Regions from separate parts of the Paenibacillus sp. P5_B5 genome, predicted to be linked through region 1. Evidence: predicted binding sites of a transcription regulator. Region 1 holds the regulator's gene; the other holds the start of a gene.

Evidence for each region. Region 1 encodes Rex, which represses fermentation and respiration genes when NADH is low (regulators of the CRP and FNR family bind a similar motif). Its sites were predicted from a motif close to TTGTGAAATATTTCACAA; they were not measured.
Region 2: AC1DOK_RS20605 (cytochrome c oxidase subunit 2A) is a predicted target of Rex. The motif match lies at 5,392-5,409, and genes of this name have one in related genera.

What each region holds. Positions count from the first base shown of each region.
Region 1 is NZ_JBFULK010000001.1:329,060-340,714, reverse strand. Features, by position in the region: gene AC1DOK_RS01765 (AAA family ATPase) at 1-626, opposite strand, end outside; gene AC1DOK_RS01760 (hypothetical protein) at 619-1,155, opposite strand; gene AC1DOK_RS01755 (cell wall elongation regulator TseB-like domain-containing protein) at 1,271-1,795, opposite strand; gene AC1DOK_RS01750 (amidohydrolase) at 1,776-3,068, opposite strand; gene AC1DOK_RS01745 (DUF47 domain-containing protein) at 3,396-4,016, shown strand; gene AC1DOK_RS01740 (inorganic phosphate transporter) at 4,043-5,053, shown strand; gene AC1DOK_RS01735 (redox-sensing transcriptional repressor Rex) at 5,175-5,795, opposite strand; gene dinG (ATP-dependent DNA helicase DinG) at 5,773-8,649, opposite strand; gene AC1DOK_RS01725 (tetratricopeptide repeat protein) at 8,728-9,339, opposite strand; gene panD (aspartate 1-decarboxylase) at 9,448-9,831, opposite strand; gene panC (pantoate--beta-alanine ligase) at 9,837-10,712, opposite strand; gene panB (3-methyl-2-oxobutanoate hydroxymethyltransferase) at 10,842-11,655, opposite strand, start outside.
Region 2 is NZ_JBFULK010000019.1:18,116-29,770, forward strand. Features, by position in the region: gene gltX (glutamate--tRNA ligase) at 1-150, shown strand, start outside; gene AC1DOK_RS20570 (hypothetical protein) at 259-489, opposite strand; gene epsC (serine O-acetyltransferase EpsC) at 594-1,286, shown strand; gene cysS (cysteine--tRNA ligase) at 1,267-2,664, shown strand; gene AC1DOK_RS20585 (Mini-ribonuclease 3) at 2,691-3,122, shown strand; gene rlmB (23S rRNA (guanosine(2251)-2'-O)-methyltransferase RlmB) at 3,196-3,939, shown strand; gene AC1DOK_RS20595 (NYN domain-containing protein) at 3,946-4,458, shown strand; gene sigH (RNA polymerase sporulation sigma factor SigH) at 4,579-5,226, shown strand; gene AC1DOK_RS20605 (cytochrome c oxidase subunit 2A) at 5,473-5,643, shown strand; gene AC1DOK_RS20610 (cytochrome c oxidase subunit II) at 5,707-6,183, shown strand; gene AC1DOK_RS20615 (b(o/a)3-type cytochrome-c oxidase subunit 1) at 6,234-7,880, shown strand; gene AC1DOK_RS20620 (cupredoxin domain-containing protein) at 7,944-8,315, shown strand; gene rpmG (50S ribosomal protein L33) at 8,534-8,683, shown strand; gene secE (preprotein translocase subunit SecE) at 8,702-8,917, shown strand; gene nusG (transcription termination/antitermination protein NusG) at 8,927-9,460, shown strand; gene rplK (50S ribosomal protein L11) at 9,702-10,127, shown strand; gene rplA (50S ribosomal protein L1) at 10,211-10,903, shown strand; ribosomal protein L10 leader region at 10,971-11,128, shown strand; gene rplJ (50S ribosomal protein L10) at 11,202-11,655, shown strand, end outside.

The DNA of each region.
Region 1 (11,655 bases):
AACAATTGATTAAGTGTTTGATCGTATTCACGCTGTTGTCCACCTTCACGTTTTCCACCGATGACATCAATTTCATCGATAAAGATGATCGCATTCTCTTTGTTTTCCTTCTCAGCTTTGGTACGTGCTTCTTTAAATAGATCTCGAATTCTGCTCGCTCCAACACCTACATACATCTCAACAAATTCACTGCCTGAAGCAGCTACAAATACAGAATTAGTATAATGTGCCGATGCTCTTGCAAGTAAGGTTTTACCGGTACCTGGAGGTCCAGTTAACAAAAGACCCTTCATTGGACGAATACCAAGCTTGGCAATTTGTTCTTTCTTGATGATAAAATCAAGTGCCTCCATAATTTCGGCCTTCGCTCTGTCTTGTCCACCTATTTGATCGAATGATAAGGCTATTGGCTTACGATGCTTAGTCTTAGACTGCTTAGTAGAACCGCCAAACACGCCTGCCATGCCCCCATTTTTGGTTTTCATCATAACAATAACACAAGTTAGTACCATTCCAAAAAATAACATAGGAAACAACTGCTTCGAAATAAAACCTATAAAACCAAAGAAGATTGGGATGATCCCAATAAGAATTTCGATTCTAAATTTCAAGACTCGATTAAGCATTAGCAAATACCTCCATTTTATTCGGCATACGAGGTAAAATGATGATCTTTACCGCTTCTTGATGGGTTAGCTTAATATATACGTTCTTCTCATCAATATCAGTGGTAATTCCGAGTCCAGGAAGCTCTCCTGCTTTATTCTGTAAAGTAGTTGGAATACGGCTGTACTGCTTTAATTCCATTGCCTCCGCTACATCAAAAAGAGTAGAACTCCACCAAGCTTCAATTGCTGGTGAAGATTGTTCCTCAATGTGTAGATTCACATTTCTACTACCTATATAGGACTGGCCTTCTTTATATATCGTATTCATGAATTCACGAATGTTAATATCTTGGGTTACTTTCAAATCAACATCTAATTCATTGTCATTCAATTTTATCGTAGCATCCTCAACTGATGGTTGTTCATTGATCAGCTTTACCAGAGGAGATTTTAAAGCGAGATGTTGATAAGTAAACCAACCGCCAAACAGGACAACAAGCGTAATTACACTAGTGATTAGGATCACTGCTGGATTCAACTTTTTCATAAAACTCCTCCTTTATCTAACTGAATATATATCAGAGTATATCATATTTGATATACGATTAAGATGGTATAACTTGGGCAATGCCAACCTCTATGCATAAAAAAAGCTTAGCCTGTTAAGCGCTAAGCTTGTAAGTATCAATATATTCTCCATCGGAGAAACGATAGTAAGTATAATAATACGATGGATCACCATTCTCATCCACTTTCTTATAGTACGCTTCCCATACATTCACATTTTGAACTCTATTCGGTATGACACGCAAGAATTTAGCAGATGGCTCAAGCTGTAATACTTTAGCACGCACCTCAGCTTCCTGAATAGCTCCTTCTGCGAATTCCGAGAAAAATATTGTATCAGATACCCATGCAACGATTGGACGATCCGAATTATCTGTCCCAAAAACAATATGATAAGCCTCATCACCATAAGAAGATTCAACCCGTGTTACTGTCCTTAAGCCCAATTGCTCCTTAGCAATTTGCGAAGCTTTATCTCGATCTGCGAAATAATCCTTCTGCACACTTGCATAGAAGAATGCGAGTCCAATAATCACGACAACAAATACGGTAATTGAAATCCATAGAAATTTTTTGGGCCTAGACATCCGGCTATATACATTACTGCGTAAGCTTCTCAAAACAAAGCTCAGCCTCCCGCTTTACTTTCTCTTCATCCAGTGTTAAACATTCACGTCCACGAACAATCCATTTGCCATCTATTATAACATCAACTACATCATTTGCAGAAGCAGAATATATGACATGAGAAATGAAATCGCTTTTCGGTAAGAAATGTGGTTGGTCGATATCAATCGCAATGACATCAGCTTTCATTCCTACTTTAAGCAGACCAACATTATCTAACCATATAGAACGAGCTCCATCAATTGTTCCCATCTGTAAGGCTTGCTTAGCTGGAACTGCTAATGGATTGCCAGATGCTCCCTTGTGGATTAATGCGGCAAGTCGCATTTCTTCGAACATATCCAAATTATTGTTGGAAGCAGGGCCATCCGTTCCTAGGGAAACTAATATGCCCATCTCTAGCATCTCTGGTACACGTGCGAAGCCAGATGCTAATTTAAGATTACTTCCAGGATTATGTGAGACGCGTACGTCATACTGTTTAAGAATTGCAAGCTCTTCGTCATTCAAATGAACAGCATGTGCAAGCAGTGTAGGACGATTGAAGACACCAAGCTTCTCTAGATGCTGGGTAGGTCTTAATCCATAATCATCGACATTTTGTTGAACCTCATGCTGTGTTTCAGACATATGCGTATGCATAGGTATGTCTAAATCATACGATACCTGCACAAGCTTTTCGATATAATCTGGCGGACATGTATAAGGCGCATGTGGAGCGATCATAGTCGTAATTCTACCATCTGCCTTACCGTGCCAATCCTTAGCGAACTGTTTAGCCATTTGAAGCTTCTCATCTTGTACCTCTGGAGGACAGAGTCCGATTACACCACGCGTTAGACAACCTCTAATCCCTGACTCTTCAACGACACAAGCAACATGCTCCATTTGATCGTACATGTCGACAAATGCTGTAGTCCCCCCCTTGAGCATTTCCACGATCGATAATGCAGATCCCCACTTCACATCATTAGAGGTAAATTTAGCTTCGATCGGCCACATCTTCTCCTCAAGCCATACTTTTAGCGCTAAATCATCACCATAACCTCTGAGCAGTGACATAGCTGCATGTCCATGTGTATTAACTAGACCAGGCATATATAGCTTATTGTTTCCGCGAATAACCTCATCGTACGATTCAAGTGGCTCAGGTGGCTCAGAACCGATGAATTCGATTTGACTGTCGTTAATCACTAAGCATCCTTTAGTAATTAATTCCTGTGCATCAAGCGTAACAAATAAACCATCAACTATAATTTTTTTCATTATTATTGTATCCCTCACTTCATTTTCATCTTTATATGTAATTATAATCTTTTTACAATGTACATGTTAGAATTTATAAAATCAACAATTTAACATAAAACCGCATTGCTTTCACCTAGCTGGATATGCTATTTTTATCAAGTGGGTTTGGAGATATAGAAAACAGACCAGACCTATATTTACCAATAGAAAAGTAATTGACAAATCTAATCACCAGAACAAACAATTGATTAGATTAGAGCTTAACTTTTCTATTATGTTATAAAGAATTTATTCCACAGTAATATCTTTATAACAAACATAATTTAAGGAGGTTGTGAGAAACCTATGCTGTTCACCAAAAAAAATGATGTTGACTTTCTAAATCTACTCATTAAAGCAGCTGAGAATACTTTAGAGGCAGCGCATGTGTTTCGCAAAGCAATGAATGATACAAAACCGCCTGCAGAAACCTTTCAAGCTGTTAAAGATTTAGAAAGTGCAGGGGATGTACTGACCAGAGATATTTTCCATGGCTTAAACAAAGTATTCATCACGCCTATCGAACGAGAAGATATTCTAGAGCTTGCTTCTTCTTTAGACGACGTACTCGATGGAATCGAAGCCTCAATTGCACGCTTTGATTATTTGTCAATTCTTACAACTGACAAGTATATGAAGAGTTTTGCTGAAATCATTGTGGATTGTTGTCAGCTAATTCTTGATGCTTTCAAAGTATTAAGTAAGAAAAAATACCTTCAGCTTACTCAATTCACTGAGCAAATCACTGTATTAGAGAATGAAGGCGACAGATTAATGCGTGAGGGCATTCGTGAAATCTTTATACATAGAAAAGATCCTTACGAGGATTTTAAGCTTAAAGAAATCTATGAGCGCCTTGAGGAAACAACAGATTCTTGCAAAGACGTCGCTAATATTCTCCACGGCGTTGTGTTACGCTACTCTTAAGTAGCTACGAAACTTAGGAGGAGATCATGGACAACAGTTTACTCGTCATTATCATCATTGTGATACTCGCATTAGGATTCGATTTTATTAACGGTTTTCATGATACGGCTAATGCCATTGCAACATCAATATCAACACGTGCCCTCCCCCCTAAAGTAGCTGTTCTTTATGCAGCAGTGCTTAACTTTATTGGAGCAGTCATCTTTTCTGGGGTAGCCAAAACGATTGGTGGTTCAATTGCTGATCCGTTCAGTGTAGATAATGGACTTTATATCGTTATAGCAACCCTGATCGCATCAATTTTTTGGAACCTGCTTACATGGTATTATGGCATTCCATCTTCCTCATCACATACGTTAATTGGTGCGCTTGCTGGTGCTGTTATAGCAGGGGCTGGCTGGGATGCAGTAAACTTAGGTGGTTTCGGTAAAATTATTGCGATTTTATTGCTATCCCCAATTATTGCCTTTACTGCAGGCTTTATTATGATGACAATTATCAAGTATTTGGTACTTTGGAAAGGAAATTCTTCCCGAACTAAGCTTAATCGGGTATTTCGTTTTTTCCAAATTATATCTGCTGGACTACTATCGTTCTCGCACGGGGGTAATGATGCTCAGAAAGCAATGGGTATCATCGTCTTTGCACTAGTAGCAGGCGGATTCCAAACCGATCTTGAAGTGCCACTTTGGGTTAAAATTCTAGCTGCCACAGCAATCGGTCTAGGAACTTCAATTGGTGGTTGGAAAATTATCAAAACAGTTTCATCCAAAATCATCAAAATTGAACCAATCAATGGCTTTGCTTCAGATTTAACATCGTTTGTTGTTATCCAAACGTCAACATTCTTGAATATGCCATTATCAACAACTCATGTCATCACATCTGCCATCATTGGTACAGGTAGTGTTATTCGTTTCCATGAGGTGAAATGGGCTACTGTTATTCGAATGATCATCACATGGCTAATCACAATCCCTATTTCAATGGTACTGGGTTACCTACTATACAAAGTCATGTTCGGATGGGTATTATAAATTACAACCTTTAGAAGACGACCTAATGGACGTCTTTTTTTGTTGATTCATTTACTTTCTAATTAACAAAAAAGGTAGCAACTTCAAATAATGAAGATGCTACCTTATTCATTTTATGTGCTTATTCTAAATAATAAGCTAAGCTTTGGAGATCTGTTGTAAAGTCAGCATGATGAACGCGGATGTTATTAGGAACCTTAATTATTACAGGAGCAAAATTCAGTATAGCTTCTACTCCCGCTTCAACAAACTGTGTAGCCACTTGTTGTGCAGACACGGAAGGAACCGTAATAATACCAATACGAATTTGAAGTAATTTAATCGTTTCCTCGATCTGCTCCATTGGTTGTACAATTAAATTGTTAACCACTTTGCCATGCTGCTCAGGATTAGAATCGAATACAGCAACTATTTTCATCGAATCCTTAAGATACGTATTGTAGTTACATAATGCACGACCTAAGTTACCAGCACCTACAAGTGCAACAGATAATGTCTTGTCCAGCTTCAGAATTTGACGTATTTTTTCAATTAAGAAAAGCACATCATATCCAATTCCTTTTTTGCCAAATTCCCCAAAATAAGCTAAATCTTTGCGAATTTGTGCTGGGTTTAAATTAAGCTTTTGTCCTAAATCCTGTGATGAAACCGTAAGCACATTATTAGTAGCTAACTCACTCAAGAACCGTAAATAAATTGGCAGTCTGCGAACAACTGCATCAGATATTTTCATCGATTTCAAGAAGATTCTCTCCCATCCATTGTTGGATACTAGGTACAATTTGGGAGGTATACATAGATTCGATCTTCGGACCTGGTAGTGAATAAAGAAAATTTCTCCCATAACGTGTCTCAATAACTCTTGTATCATAAATAATTACGACACCTTTATCTCGGGACGAGCGAATAAGCCGGCCAAAGCCCTGCTTAAACCGAATTACAGCTTGCGGTACGGAAAATTTCATAAATGCATTTTTATTTTGTTTCTTGAGGTTCTCGCATTTAGCTTCCACTAACGGATGACTTGGCGGTTGAAATGGAAGTCTTACAATTGCCAAACATGTAAGCGCATTACCGGGAATGTCGACTCCCTCCCAGAAAGAACTAGTTCCAAGTAATACACTTGACTTACCTTCTTGAAATAAACGAGTTAATTTACTGCGATTTCCACTATCCACCCCTTGGCCAAGCACTCCAATACCATGAGGTTTAAGTCGTTCCCTCAATTCTCCATGAACTTGTCGCAACATTTTGTTTGATGTAAATAATACTAGTAAACGCCCCCTTGTGGCAAGTGCAACTTCATAAAGTGATCCAATTAGTTTATCAATAAACAGAACATCTCCGGACGAACCTTTAATTCCAGGGAAGTCTCTAGGAACACATACAAGCGCTTGCTCACGATATTTAAAGGGGGAAGGAAGCATAACCGTACGCAGCTTATCTTCATCATTCTCTTCGTTAAATCCTAGCTGTGAAGCTGTGTATTGAAACGATTTATCTACCGAGAGAGTTGCTGATGTCATAACAACGCTTGCTTTTTTATCAAAAACATATTCCTGCATGAGCTTACTAACATCAATAGGCACACAACTTAGAAGGATGGAGCTCTTCTTATTATTCAAGCCTCCTTCTATCCAATATACAAAACTATTGTCCTTCATTTCCATGAAAATTTTCATATTATCACGACATTGTGCGATTTCTTTCACATATCCATTAAAATCAGTAAGAAAAGCTTGTAAATCATATTCATCTTGATAATCTTTGATCTTATTCATTAATTTATCTAACGCTTTAAGTAGATCTCCTAGATCCTCTTGCAAATCATCAGACATTTGACTTAAGTTAGACCAGTTTGCGGGTAATGATTCCGATTTAATTCGGAGCACATATTGTCCTGTATCCTGCTGAGCAGCATCTTTGGTACCCGTCGAAACAAGATCATACATCTGGTCACAGAACGTATCCCACTGTTCTTTAATTGACATCAGCTTTGGATATAAGAGCTCAATCGTTTCACACCAAGCCGCCGCACGATCATCCCCACTTATATTCGCCAATTTATTTCTCAAGAGCGGTAGCTGGCCAGTACGTATATCTTTAAACAACCACTGTAATGCTCCAACTAATGAAAAATAATATAATTCAGTTCCTAGATGCTTGCTAGCCACTTCTTCAAGATGATGGGATTCGTCGATAATTAAATGATTATAACCTGGCAGAATGCGATGATCCGCTTTGATATCAGTAAATAACATGGAATGATTCGTAATGACTAAGTCAGCTTGATTGGCTGAATTCCGTGCACGGTGATAGAAGCACTTCCGAAACCATGGACATTTACGATTAAGGCAGGAATCAGCGTCACTAGCAACGGAGTGCCAGAAGTTAAGCCCTCTACCCGTTAAATTAAGCTCTTCATCATCACCTGTCTCCGTCTCGTTCAGCCAAACAGTCATCTGTGAAGCTGTCATAGCATCCTCTTTGGAGCTGTCAAGATCCAGCGTACTTACTCTGCCTTCAAATTTACGTAAGCACAGGTAATGACTTCTTCCCTTGAACACTGCAGCTTCAAAAGGAACAGGAAATATTTCACTAAGAAGTGGGACATCCCTAGTACGAAGCTGTTCTTGTAAATTAATCGTATGTGTTGAAACCACAATCTTATGATCGTTCTTGATCCCATAATACAGGGCGGGGATTAAATAGCCAATGGATTTACCCGTACCTGTACCCGCTTCAATCATCAGATGATGACCATCATTCAGAGCAGATTGGATCTCCTCAATCATCGTCTCTTGCGCTTCTCGCTCTTCATAATGATTAAGGCTTTCCTTCATAGTCGATTTAAGATCTGCGTAGAACTCTTCAAATTTCTCTGGGAGAATACGCGGTTCTTCGTTCTTAGAATCATCCTCATCACGCCAATCTGTGACTCCAAGCGCAAAACCCCGATAATAGCGATCCAAATTCGGATCCTCACTTACCTGTAATTCACGCTTGTTTCTAATTTCGCTTAGAAACCAACCGATATCATTCCCAATCTGCTGCTCTAATAATAGATGAAGCCGCTGGATTGTGATTAATGGTAACTCGTCCATACGATCCAAGCAACGCTGGAGAATAATCGCAGTAACCTCTGCATCACTATCTGCTTGATGAGGTCGTTCATGCTCAATATCGAACCATTGGCAGGCAAGTGTAAGTTGATATGAATTAATCGAAGGAAATAAGGCCTTTAATAAATCAATCGTATCTAGAACCCGACCCCCAAATGGGAAATAACCTGATTTAGCGAGACCACGCTGTAAAAATCCAAAATCAAATGCAATATTATGACCAACTAGCACACAATCGTGTATAAGCGGATATAATTTGGCCATCACATCCGATAATTCAGGCGCGTCCTCCACCATTTCATCGGTAATTCCAGTTAGTCCAGTAATTGAAGAAGGTATACCGATCCTTGGATTAACAAGGGAAGTATACCTATCTGTAATTGTTCGATTATTTATGATGACAAGGCCAACTTGAATAATCTCATCGTCAGTACCTGGTCCAGTTGTTTCAAAATCGATAACCGCAAACTTCATTCCCCTCTATCCTTCCCTTCTTCTTGCTATACAGAGTAGCATAACAGAATCTGCAAAAAGACGAAACAAGGAGGCGAATTATTCTTCCAAATTCATAACGGTCGGGTCAAAATGATACGCTTTGTTAAAGTATTCAACCGCCTTATCCATATTACGTTTTTCATACTGAATGCAACCCATTATATTGTAAGATATCGCCTTAATTTTGGCATTGTCCGTTAGCGGAATGATAAATTGAAAATGTCTTGATGCTTCAGAATAATCTGCTTTACGCATAAAAGACATAGCTAAATAGGCACGCGCAAGCATAAAATCTGGATTCATTTTAATCACAGCTTCAAATTCTCTGATCGCATTATCATACATACAGAGCTTGTAATATCCTTGACCTTTATCAAATTCAATTGACTTGGATGTAGGTGCTCCAGCATCAGAAATATAATGAGGCGACAATTTCTTTGCATGCGATTTTGTTGGCTGATCCCCATGCTCTTCTTCGGGTTTATCTGAATAGAATGCTCTTAACTTTTCTTCAAAACCTAACCAGTTTTCAATAAACTCATCACTCATCGTTTTTAATACTTGTAGCTGCTCGTCTAATTTCACCCTTTGGGCTTTATTTGCGTGAGGATATTGCTTAGCGACTTCACCCAGTACTTCGTTCATCGTCTCAAATAAATGTTTGAACATGTGCATCCCGCCTTTGTCATAAGCAGATGAGTTCGTTGTTACTTTATGAATCACACCAATGTACGCTTATTGTTTGTCACTTGGGATAAATCATGCGTCAAATCGTGATTAAAGGACGGTAGAATGTGTTTCCATACCGAGAACTTGTTTAACTTTGTTTCCTTCTCCAAGAATAGCCACCTTAGGTGTGTAATTTCGTGCCTCTTCATCGCTCATTAATCCGTATGCAATGATGATAACAGTATCGCCTACTTGAACAAGTCTAGCTGCCGCTCCGTTTAAGCACACAACACCTGAGCCGCGAGGACCAGGAATAATATACGTTTCTAAGCGCGCACCGTTATTATTATTAACTATTTGTACTTTTTCATTAGGAAGTAAATCAACAAGATCAAGTAAATCCTCATCGATTGTAATTGAACCGATATAGTTTAAATTCGCTTCAGTTACCGTCGCGCGGTGAAGCTTAGATGTCATTATGGTTCTGAACATGCAGATTATTTCCCTCCCATGGAAATGATAATGTTATCAATTAATCGCGTATTACCGAATTTAACTGCTAATGCAATGATCAGTTGATCTACATTCTTTAACTGATCAGACCTTATCGATTCAAGCTGCGGATAGGTTAAAATTTCAATATAGTCTACATTGGCAGACGGTGATTGATTAATAAAATGATGAATATGGGTCTGTAATACGTTCACATCAGTAACTTGTCCATTCGCAATCAATCGCTTAGCTTCAGCTAAGCTATGTGATAGCACAAGTGCTTCGTGTCGCTCCTTATCACTCAAATAAATATTACGCGAACTGAGCGCAAGACCATCCTCTTCTCTTAGAATTGGACAAGGTACGATCTGAACGGGCATGTTAAGATCATGAACCATTTGCTGAATAACCGCTACTTGCTGCGCATCCTTCATCCCGAAGAAGACTTGATTTGGCTGTACAATATTAAAAAGCTTCGTGACAACTGTCGATACCCCGTCGAAATGACCAGGACGAGATGCTCCACACAAGCGTGATGTTAATTCACTGACAGCTACTTTCGTTTTGGATGGAGCTGGATACATTTCTTCAACACTTGGCAAGAATACAACATGAACACCAGCTTGTTCAGCAGTGTGGAGATCACGTTTCTCATCACGCGGATATTTATCGAAATCCTCATTCGGACCGAATTGGATTGGATTCACAAAAATACTAAGAACGATTAGGTTGCAGGTTTCTTGTGCACGTTTAATCAATGACACATGCCCTTCATGTAAATATCCCATCGTTGGAACGAGTCCTATTGATATATCGTCTTGTTGCTTACGCTGCTGCGACAAATAACCTTGAAGTTCGATAATGCTGCGAATTACGATCATCTTATACCTGCTCCATTTCTTATTAATCTTCACTAAATGAACGCTGCGTGGAAGGATTATCCTTCTGCATTCCCGCTTTGTTCTGCAAATGGTTCTTTCTATAGCAAACAATGATTATGAGTGAGAGCCTTAATTCGATCCGTATAGTTTACCAACTATGTCTTGATTGGCGTGGAATCCATGTTCTGCTGCAGGGAAGCTGCGTTCTTTGACTTCCTTAACGTATTGTTCAATACCTTGCTTAATCATCCCTCCGACGTTCGCATAAGTTTTGACGAATCGTTTCGGATGAGTTTCAGGCCCATATTGCAAGACATCATGGAATACAAGAACTTGACCATCACAAGCTGCTCCAGCACCAATACCAATCGTTGGGATTGTAAGTTGTTCACTGATCCAAGCAGATATTTCATCTGTTACAAGCTCAAGCACGATTGCAAATGCACCTGCTTGTTCAAGCGCCTTGGCATCCTCTAATAATTTCTGAGCTTGGCTATCTGTTTTCCCTTGTACCTTATAGCCACCAATTTGATGGATGGATTGCGGAGTTAAACCGAGATGGCCCATAACGGGTATCCCTGCAATCGTAAGGGATTGAACTGTATGAGCAATTTCCACGCCACCTTCCATTTTGACTGCCTTAGCAAGCCCTTCTTGCATAATTCTAGCAGCATTACGCATTGTCGTTTCTAGTGAACCATGGTAGGTCATAAACGGCATGTCCGTTACGACGAACGTTGATTTAACTGCCCTTGTTACTGCTTTTGTATGATAAATCATATCTTCAATCGTTACTGGCAATGTCGAATCATAACCGAGCACTACGTTTCCTAATGAATCTCCAACGAGAATAACTTCGATACCAGCCTCTTCTGCTAGAAATGCAGAAGGATAATCATAAGCTGTAATGACGGTGATCGGTTCTCTATCTTCTTTCATTTTT
Region 2 (11,655 bases), on a different contig from region 1:
CAAAAAGAAACAGGCTACAAAGGCAAACAGCTATTCATGTCCATTCGAGTAGTGTTGACTGGTCAGATGCATGGACGGGACCTCAATATGACCATTTATTTGCTTGGCAAAGAAAAAGTTAAAGCTCGTATGCATAAGTTATTGTCATAACCATCCTTTATTGGATATACTGTAGGTAGTATATTAATTAGTATACGTAATAGCCTTGATCAGGAAAAGTAAGTTAGGTGAATCAAGCTTGATTCACAACAGGGTTTCTCAGAGAGAATGATCTTGACCATCACGAGAAATAAGTGGATGGCTTGGCTGTGAATCATTCATACCCGATTGACTGAACATGCACCTGGGAGCTGCTGCGCCGACCTGTCCTAGAGACAAAGTAGGTGTAGCCGGATCGTCTCCGTTATAAGCGCATAAGCCGTGATAGTCGTAGTAGTCGTTTTTTGACGAAGGATTGTCGCCAAGCAGAGTGGAACCGCGTTGATTCACACGCCTCTGCAGCCTTTAATAGGCTGTGGAGGCTTTTTTGTTGTTATAGAATTTATATCCTTCAGATCATAAATTCGTGTGGTTGATTGTAGGGGGAGTCACTAATGTGGGACACAATAAAATCGGATATTAAAGCTGTGTATGAGAATGATCCAGCGGCTCGCAGTACATTTGAAATTATATTTACGTATTCTGGCGTACACGCGATTTGGCATCACCGATTTGCACATTGGTTCTATAAGAAAAGAATGTTCACTATTTCTCGTGTGATCTCACAGGCATCTAGATTTATTACAGGCATCGAAATCCACCCTGGTGCGCGTCTTGGCAAGAGGCTCTTTATAGATCATGGGATGGGAATTGTGATTGGTGAAACCTGTGAAATTGGTGATGATGTTGTCCTATATCAAGGTGTCACGCTCGGCGGTACGGGGAATGAGAAAGGCAAGCGTCATCCAACAATCGGTAATAACGTCGTGATTTCCTCAGGGGCTAAAGTGCTTGGATCATTCAGTGTAGGTGATAATTCACGGATTGGTGCTAACGCAGTCGTGCTTAAGGAAGTGCCAACAAACAGTACAGTTGTAGGTATCCCTGGGCGGATTGTTAAGCGCGATGGTGTACGTATTAATCGATTGAATCATGGTGATCTGCCAGATCCAATTATAGATATATGTCGAAATTTGACTAGTGAGCTTGATAGAGTTAAAGAACAAGTGGTTGAATTACAACATCAACTTGCTGCTGAGAGACAAAAGAATGGAGGCGCAATAAAGCATGACTCTGAAAATTTATAATACGATGACAAGGCAAAAAGAAACGTTTGTTCCCCTAGAGCAAGGTAAGGTGAAAATGTACGTCTGCGGACCTACGGTGTACAATTACATTCATATCGGTAACGCTAGACCTGCGATCTTTTTTGATGTGGTACGTAGATATTTAACTTATATAGGTTATGATGTTACGTATCTTGTCAATTTTACAGATGTGGATGATAAGATCATTCGTGCTGCAGAGGAAACGGGCGAGGGCGTTAATGAGCTTGCAGAGCGGTTTATTCAGGCGTACTTAGAAGATGTAAGTGCCATTGGCATTAATCCAGTAACGGATCATCCTCGTGTAACGGATAACATTGATGCTATTATTTCATTCATTGAGAAACTGGTGGAAAAGGGATTCGCATATCCAAATGGCGGCGATGTCTATTATCGTACGACCAAGTTTGATGAATACGGCAAGCTATCCCATCAGAACTTAGATGAGCTACAGTATGGAATTCGGATTGAAGTAGATGAGCGCAAAGAAAGTCCGCAGGACTTTGTGCTCTGGAAAGGTGCTAAGCCCGGTGAAATTTCTTGGATCTCTCCTTGGGGAGAAGGGCGTCCAGGCTGGCATATTGAATGCTCAGCAATGGTCCAAAAGTATCTGGGCGAAACGATCGATATTCATGGTGGCGGACAGGATCTAGCTTTCCCGCATCATGAATGTGAAATTGCTCAATCTGAAGCAGTCACAGGTAAACCAATGGCAAGATATTGGATGCATAATGCATTTATCAATATGGATAATGAAAAAATGTCGAAATCGCTCGGTAACTTTATTATGCTTAAAGATATTCGCCAGCAGGTACGCCCGCAAACGCTAAGGTTCTTTATGCTGAATGCACATTATCGGAATCCGCTTAATTTCAGTGAGGAAACCGTTCGTCAGGCAGACAGCTCGGTAGATCGCATCTGGAATGCAATAACAAATCTTGAGCATCGGTTGTCGATTGCAATGAATGGACCTGTTGATGAGCAAGTTGCAGCGCGGATTCAAGAGATTAGTACTTATTTTGAAGCTAAAATGAATGATGATTTCAATACGCCTGATGCGATTACAGCGATATTTGATCTTGTTTCGGAAACGAATATTTATTTAAACCGGGAGCGGGTAACAGTAGAAACACTCGAAAGCTTACTGCAAACATTTAAAGCTTTTGATGTTGTACTAGGTATACTACCGGCGGAGAACGGTAATTTATTAGATGAAGAAGTCGAAGCTCTGATTCAAGAGCGGATCGATGCGCGTAAGAATAAGAATTGGTCGCGTGCTGACGAAATTCGTGATTTATTGACGGAAAAAGGTATCTTCTTAGAGGATACTCCACAAGGAATTCGCTGGCGCCGCAAATAAATGAAGATTGAATGGAAGGCCTAACTATGGATGATAACAAGGTAGATGTAATGAAGGATATGAGTTTATTATATTATTCACCAGATAAGAACCCAGCACTAATTCACCCATTAGTGCTGGCTTATGTTGGTGATGCAGTATTTGAAATGTTCATTCGGCAAGTGGTGATTTCACAACCGAATCAGCGGCCCAACTTCTTGCACCGTGCATCGACGCAATTTGTTTCTGCAAAAGCACAGTCGAAGGCGTTAGAGAAATGGATGCCACTGCTTACTGAAGAAGAACAAGACGTTGTCCGCCGGGGACGTAATGCTAAGTCTGGATCTATTCCCAAGAATGCGGATGTTCTTGAGTATCGTCACTCAACAGCTATGGAGTGTTTAATTGGTTATTTGCATTACAAAGGTGAACACGCTCGTTTACGAGAATTGCTCAATTTATTAATTCAGCAGGATTAAAATAAGCGTATGCGTTCCAAGTAGTTTTGCTAACGCAAGACTTGTATTCACAAACTTAAAGGAGGTTCTAATTATGTCTGAAGAAGAATTTATTGGTGGTAAGCATTCGATCCTAGAAGCAATGAAGGCAGGGAGAACCATAAATAAAATATGGATTGCAGAGAACGCTCAGAAGGCGCTCACTCAGCCAATCGTTGCAGAAGCGAAGCTGCATGGCATTATTGTACAGTTTGCGGACAAGCGTAAGCTCGATACGATGGCAGAAGGGTTACAACATCAGGGAGTCGTTGCCCAAGTTGCAGCTTATGATTATGTCGAGATCGATGACATTCTCGAAGCGGCTCGTGAACGCGGCGAAGATCCGTTTATTCTGATCCTAGATGAGATTGAGGATCCTCATAATCTCGGCTCAATTCTTCGTACTGCAGATTGTACTGGCGTACATGGCGTCATTATTCCGAAACGCCGGTCGGTCGGGCTTACTGCAACTGTGTCTAAAATTTCCGCTGGAGCAGTAGAATATGTTCCTGTAGCGAGAGTCACCAATATTGCACAAACGATCGATAAGCTGAAGGAATGTGGAGTATGGGTAGCGGGAACGGACGTTAGTGCAGCAGATGACGTATACCGCAGTAACTTTGCAATGCCGATCGCACTCGTTATCGGGAATGAAGCTAAGGGAGTTGGCCGTCTTATTAAAGAAAAGTGCGACTTTCTTGTTAAGCTACCTATGCAAGGAAAAATCAACTCGCTGAACGCTTCTGTTGCGGCTGGTGTGCTGATGTATGAGGTTGTTCGGCAGCGTAAGCAGAGCTGATGCATAATGCAGGAGTTTTTGGTTGTTGATGGCTACAACATTATTGGTGCTTGGCCAGATTTGCAAAAATTAAAGGATTACAACTTGGAAGAAGCGCGTAATGTGCTCATTCATCAACTAGCAGAGTTCCAATCTTACTCCGGAATGAAGACGTATTTAGTGTTTGATGCGTACCAAGTTCCAGGCCTTGGCAAAAAATATTTACAGAGTAGATTAAGTGTTCTTTATACCAAGGAAAAAGAGACGGCGGACGAGCTCATTGAACGTCTTGTAACAGACTTAATTGGCAGGCGTAAACAAGTATACGTAGCAACATCTGATATGATTGAGCAGCACGTTATTTTCGGCAAAGGCGCGCTACGTCTCACTGCGGGCGAGCTTTTGACCAAAATTAAACATAGTCGCAAAGAGATACAGACCCAAATTGCGCGTGACCTTAAACCGGAACGAAATACGTTTGACAAAAACATGAATTCGGCGACAAAAGAATGGTTTGAAAGGATGAGAAGAGGGGAATAATCCTGCTTTTACGGTAAAATTTGTAATTGACCCCGTTGACGATGTCAGTTTTCTTCATGTATACTGAACCTATCTTAAATTTTGTAAATTTTTCAAGCTTCACGAGCCGGAGGGATTATAATGGGTGTCGACCTCAAAGAGTCGAGAATAAGCGTTTATGATCTCGCGTTGGATGAAGATATTGTGGAAGCTGTCCGACAAGGCAATAGTGAAGCGCTTGAATTCTTAATTAATAAATACCGTAACTTAGTTCGGGCGAAAGCTCGTTCTTATTTCCTAATAGGTGCGGATCGAGAGGACATTGTACAAGAGGGTATGATCGGCTTGTACAAATCAATTCGTGATTTTCGCGGGGACAAGCTCGCGTCATTTAAAGCGTTTGCAGAGCTATGTATTACTAGGCAGATCATTACAGCTATCAAAACAGCTACTAGACAGAAGCATATTCCGCTGAATTCATACGTCTCTCTAGACAAGCCTATCTATGATGAGGATTCGGACCGGACGCTGCTCGACATCATTTGTGGGTCTAAGGTCTCTGATCCAGAGGAACTTATTATTAATCAAGAAGAGTTCATTGGACTTGAAGATAAGATGGGTGAAATCTTAAGTGATCTTGAACGCAAGGTATTGATGCTTTACCTAGATGGACGTTCCTATCAGGAAATTGCAGTCGATCTGGATCGTCATGTGAAATCTATCGACAATGCTTTACAACGTGTGAAACGCAAACTCGAACGATATTTAGAAGTTAGGGATTTGGTTTAAATTCTATAAAAATAAATCATAGTTAAACAAGCAACTCTTTTGAAGTTGCTTGTTTTTTTGTGTTTTGAAATGGAAATAAGGGCGGCGATTGTCGAATTAGTTATGTGGTGAGAATGATTTAAATTATTTGATAATTAACAATAATGTAACAATTAAGAGTTGTGGTTGTGATAAATATCACTTTGGACAAAATTGCTCGGGTGATAGAATAATGGCATCAATAGGAATATTTTGGGAGGTGCCTGTATGGGGGAACCAGTAATCAAGGAACAAGGGCAAACAGTGATTATACCAAAGCAGGAGCGTATGGATAGTGAGCCATCTCTTAAAGGCACATTTGTATCGGTATTGATCGTCGGCGGTGTCATTCTAATTACATGGTTACTTGTCTTCGTTTTGTTTGTTTATCGAACCTAATCATCTCGGATAAGTATCTTGCTTGGATTTGGCAAACGTCATTTAGGAGAAAGAGGGGGAAATATGCATATTCATCGTTTAGAGAAAATTTGGCTTTCAATTGGTATGGCTATGCTCATTCTGTTTCTAGCTATTGTTGGCATCTCTGGTTTTGCAATGGGGATGAACCCGCCGACAAGTGATAGTCAGCATGGCAAAGTAGATCCGACTAAGGTGGATAAGACACCACCATTCGATAAACCGGGACTTGTTCAAGCAGGCGATAATTTGTATGAAGCTAATATGACAGCGTACTTGTTTTCGTTTGATCCAGGAGAGATGGAAGTTCCAGTAGGATCAACTGTAATGTTCAATATAACGAGTAAAGACGTTGTTCATGGGTTTGAAATTGTAGGAACAACAGTCAATATGATGGTAACTCCAGGTGAAGTTAATCATCTGAGTTATAAATTTGACAAACCGGGCGAATATCTCGTTCTGTGCAATGAATACTGCGGAACTGGACATGAGGTTATGCAAGCAAGAATTATCGTGAAGTAAATGTCCTGCAAACGAGCACATTCAATACTTTTTAGAGGGAGATTTTCGCTATGAAGGATAAACGTTTTGATCCAAAAGATGCAAAGCTCGTCTTGGCTCATATTTTATTCGCATTCGGTGCACTGTTAATAGGCGGAATTGCAGGTGTATTACAAGGGCTTGTTAAAGGGAATATGATCACGCTGCCTTCCTTAATCGGTTATTACGAGTTGTTGACTGCGCATGGTGTGTTAATGGCACTTATTTTCACGACTTACTTTATCATAGGATTTTTATATTCAGGTATTTCCTCAACACTCGGAGGGCAGCTGCTTCCGGTAGCTCGTAGGCTTGGATGGATAGGTTATTGGTTGATGTCAATCGGAACTGTAATGGGAACGATCTGTATTCTGACCAAACAAGCTACTGTTCTTTATACTTTCTACGCACCAATGAAAGCTTCACCTTATTTCTATATCGGTTTGGCATTAGTGGTCGTAGGAAGCTGGATGAGTGGGTTTGGTATTTTTGTTCAGTACCGTGCTTGGCGCAAAGCCAATAGTAATAAGCTCTCGCCTCTTTTCTCCTTTATGGCTGTCTCAACAATGATTCTGTGGCAAGTTGCAACCATAGGGGTAGCGGCAGAAGTTGTTTTACAGCTCATTCCATGGTCGTTTGGGTGGGTAGAGACGGTCAATGTATTACTTAGTCGTACGTTATTCTGGTTCTTTGGACATCCGCTTGTGTATTTCTGGCTGTTACCTGCTTATATTTGCTGGTATGTCGTTATTCCCAAAATTATCGGCGGCAAAATATTTAGTGACTCGTTAGCTAGATTATCATTTATTTTGTTTATTCTATTCTCAATTCCAGTCGGATTTCATCATCAGTTGATGGAACCAGGGATTTCATCGATCTGGAAGTATCTACAGGTTGTATTAACTTTTATGGTTATTGTTCCTTCATTAATGACTGCATTCTCAATGTTCGCAACATTCGAAATGTATGGCAGATCCAAGGGTGCCAAAGGACTGTTCGGTTGGCTAAAGTTCTTGCCTTGGGGTGATGTAAGGTTCTTTGCACCATTCGTTGGCATGTTGGTATTTATCCCAGCTGGTGCAGGTGGAGTAATTAACGCGAGTAATCAAATGAACGCTGTTGTTCATAACACGCTGTTCATTACAGGTCATTTCCATTTAACAGTTGCAACAAGTGTTGCATTAACATTCTTTGGAATTGTCTATTGGTTAATCCCGATTATGCTCGGTAGACCACTAACCAAGAAGATCAATAAACTAGGGATCATCCAAACCCTCACCTGGTGTGTAGGTATGCTGTTCATGTCAGGTTCAATGCACTGGGTTGGATTAGTAGGATCTCCTCGTCGTACTGCAGGTACTGACTATAACGGTAGCGCAGAAGCTGCTGGATGGATTCCTTATCATGTGGCTATGGCCATTGGTGGCGTAATCCTATTCATTGGTGTCATTCTGATGATATATAATATCGTTGCATTGATGCGTTCGGCTCATGGTGAGACAGAAGAATACCCAATTGCAGAGGCTTCTGAACAATCTGGAGAGACACCTAAGGTTCTCGAACGTTGGGGGTTATGGATTGGTGTAACTGTAGTTCTAATCCTAGTTGCATATTCAATTCCGGTCATAGGTATGATTGGCGGTGACACTGTGGGCTCACCAGGCTTCAAGACTTGGTGATTAGCTAGTATTACTGGTTTAAAGTTCTATTAAACATACATTGAAATTTGGAGGGGTTTACCCATGAGAACAAAATTAGCAATTTTAGTTGTGTCCGTATTTATAATAGCGTCTGTACTTAGTGCGTGCGGTAGTAAATCAGAGGGAGCCAGTTCGGGGAGTACATCTGGCGAAGTGAAAGAGATTACATTGACAGGCACTAATTTTGATTGGGAACCCAAAGAAATCAGAGTTAAAAAAGGTGATAAGGTTAAATTGACACTCGTTAATAAAGAAGGTATGCATGGCGTTGAAATCGCGGATTTTAAAGTAAAGATAGATAAGCCGGGATCAAAAGAATTTGTAGCTGATAAAGCAGGTACGTTTGAATTCAAATGTTCAATTATGTGTGGTAATGGTCATGGTACCATGGTTGGTAAGTTAATAGTAGAATAAAGGGTCAAATTACGAGGTGGATTGTCCTATTATTAATAGGCGATTCACCTTTGTTGTATAAAAAATATTTAGAATGAAACACTAGGATGCGTGGGCAATGTTTCGCTTGACATGCAATATGACATATGATAAAGTATTGCAGGTAGCCCTGTAAAACGCTTCTTTATGATGCACTTAAACGGGGCAGAAATTGGAGTATGTCTCGGGAGGTGTACAACATGCGGGTATTCATTACACTGGCGTGCACGAATTGTAAACAAAGAAACTATACATCCGTTAAAAATAAGCGCAACCATCCAGACCGTATGGAACTGAAAAAATATTGCAAATATTGCAATGAACATACCGGCCATCGTGAGACCAGGTAGTATGTGGGGGTGTAGTTTGTGTCTTTCTTAGCGAATATCAAAAAAGGCTTTTCATCTAGTTTTGGCTTTTTCAAAGACAGCGGTGCTGAACTGAAAAAGGTAAAATGGCCAAGCCGTAAAGAGTTAACGAGTTATACTCTGGTGACAGTTGGCACAATCGCCGTTGTCGCTATCTATTTTTTCCTACTCGACCTAGGGATTAGTAATCTTGTGCGTTATATTATGGATCTATAGGTGAATTCAATGGAGAAAAGTTGGTACGTAGTTCATACCTATTCGGGGTATGAGAACAAAGTTAAAGCTAACTTGGAGAAACGTGTGGAATCCATGGACATGACGGATAAAATTTTCCGCGTGCTCGTTCCGATGGAAGAAGAAATCGTGAACAAGGACGGGAAGAAGAAATCTGTAATGCGCAAAGTCTATCCTGGCTATGTGCTTGTCGAGATGGTACAGACGGATGATTCTTGGTACGTTGTGCGTAATACGCCTGGCGTTACTGGTTTTGTCGGCTCTACAGGTTCTGGTTCTAAACCAACAGCACTACATCCGGAAGAAGTGGAAGCTATTCTCAAGCATATGGGAATGGAAGAGCCGAGACCGGTGGTTGAGTTTAGTCTTAAGGAAACGGTTCGCGTTAAAGTTGGTCCGTTTGCAAACTTTGTTGGAACTGTTGAGGAAATTTTGTTTGATAAGAGCAAGTTAAAGGTCCATGTCAACATGTTTGGCAGGGAAACCCCACTTGAGCTAGATTTCGATCAAGTGGAGAAGCTATAGTTTAGAAATGCATCCTTCCGTCAGGTTGGGCAATTCTAATATATGAGGTTTCTGCTGGGCCTGTTCCTGCAAGAGGAGTAGGCTTTTTCAGTGAAACAGAATTTATCTGGGTTAACTCGTTGAATTCTGAACGTCACCTTAAGAAATGCGATTGTTCTTAATGAACGTCGTGGTCGTTTCCCCGGTGGGAGGGACTCAGCATGATCCCGTTTTACCACACTATTGCAAGGAGGTGTCTCACATGGCAAAGAAGGTTATTAAATTAGTTAAGTTGCAAGTTCCTGCAGGTAAAGCGAATCCAGCACCACCAATTGGTCCGGCACTCGGTCAAGCAGGTGTTAACATCATGGCTTTCTGTAAGGAATTTAATGCGAGAACTGCAGATCAAGCGGGACTAATTATCCCAGTTGAAATCTCAGTATTTGAGGATCGTTCGTTTACATTCATTACGAAAACTCCTCCTGCTGCTGTTTTACTTCGCGTTTCCGCTGGTATCCCTAAGGGTTCTGGTGAACCAAACAAGAAGAAAGTAGCAACAGTTAAACGCGATAAAGTTCGCGAAATCGCTGAGCAAAAAATGCCTGACTTAAACGCTGCATCTGTTGAAGCTGCAATGCGTATGGTTGAAGGTACTGCTCGTAGCATGGGCATCACAATCGTAGACTAATTTAGTTTACAATAGGAACGACGGCAATTAGTTGCCGAATCAGTGGGAGGGCTCCCCGTTAATACCACAAAGGAGGAACACAAATGGCTAAGCATGGTAAGAAATATATCGAAGCTTCCAAACAAGTATTAGCTGAAACGCTATACGAGTCACAAGAAGCGATTGAATTAGTTAAAAAGATGGCATCAGCTAAGTTTGACGAAACTGTAGACATCGCTGTTCGTTTGGGCGTTGACCCAAGAAAGCAAGACCAAGCTGTTCGTGGTGTAGTTGTATTGCCACACGGAACTGGTAAAACAAAACGCGTACTTGTATTCGCCAAAGGTGACAAAGCAAAAGAAGCGGAAGCGGCTGGAGCAGACTTCGTTGGCGATCAAGATATGATTAATAAAATCCAACAAGGTTGGTTCGATTTTGATGTCTGCGTAGCAACTCCTGACATGATGAGTGAAGTTGGTAAGCTTGGTCGTCTGCTTGGTGGTAAAGGCCTTATGCCGAACCCTAAAGCAGGTACTGTAACTTTCGACGTTACTAAAGCTGTTCAAGAGATTAAAGCAGGTAAAATCGAGTACCGCCTTGACAAACAAGGACAAATTCATGCAGGCATTGGTAAAGTTTCCTTTGATGCTGACAAGTTGCAAGACAACTTCAAAGCTTTGATGGATGCTCTAGTTAGAGCGAAACCTGCAGCGGCTAAAGGTGTATACCTGAAGAACGTTGCGATCTCCTCAACTATGGGACCAAGCGTTCACGTGAATTTGCAATCATTCAGATAGGTTGTCATTCCAATTAAAGGATAGTGATTGACTTTCATAGTTAGTCATGATAATCTAGCTAATGTTGTGAGATTGAATATATAGACCGTAGACAGTAGGTGCCTTAACAAGCTTAATTCCCTGCCGAGGTGTTGTGATATAAATTCCGATCGGCTTGCCTTATGGTGAGTCGAGAGGGAAACGTCATGCCTTCGTATTGTCTGCGAAGGCATTTCTTATTGCTCAGGCACGAGAAATGCCGAAGACAGATAAGTTTGCTGTAAGGCAAATGAATATGCGATTGAAATGAGGTGTAACAATGGCAAATGCAAAAGTTTTAGCTGAGAAAGAACTATTGGTTGGTGAATTAGCGGAGAAGCTTCGTGCTAGCTCATGCGCAATCGTAACGGATTACCGTGGATTGAATGTAGCGCAAGTAACGCAACTTCGTAAATCTTTGCGTGAAGCAGGTATTGAATTCGCAGTACTTAAGAATACAATGCTTCGCCGCGCAACAGCAACAACTGATTTAACTGATTTGGATCAATACTTGACAGGACCAACAGCGATTGCATTCAGTAAAGATGATGTAGTAGCTCCTGCCAAAATTTTAACTGAGTTTGCGAAGAAAAACGACAAACTTGAAGTTAAAGGTGGCGTGGTTGAAGGTAAAGTTGTTGATTTAACTCAAATCAAAGCACTGGCAGATCTACCTTCCAGAGAAGGTCTTCTATCCATGCTACTCAGCGTCCTTCAAGCTCCTGTTCGCAACT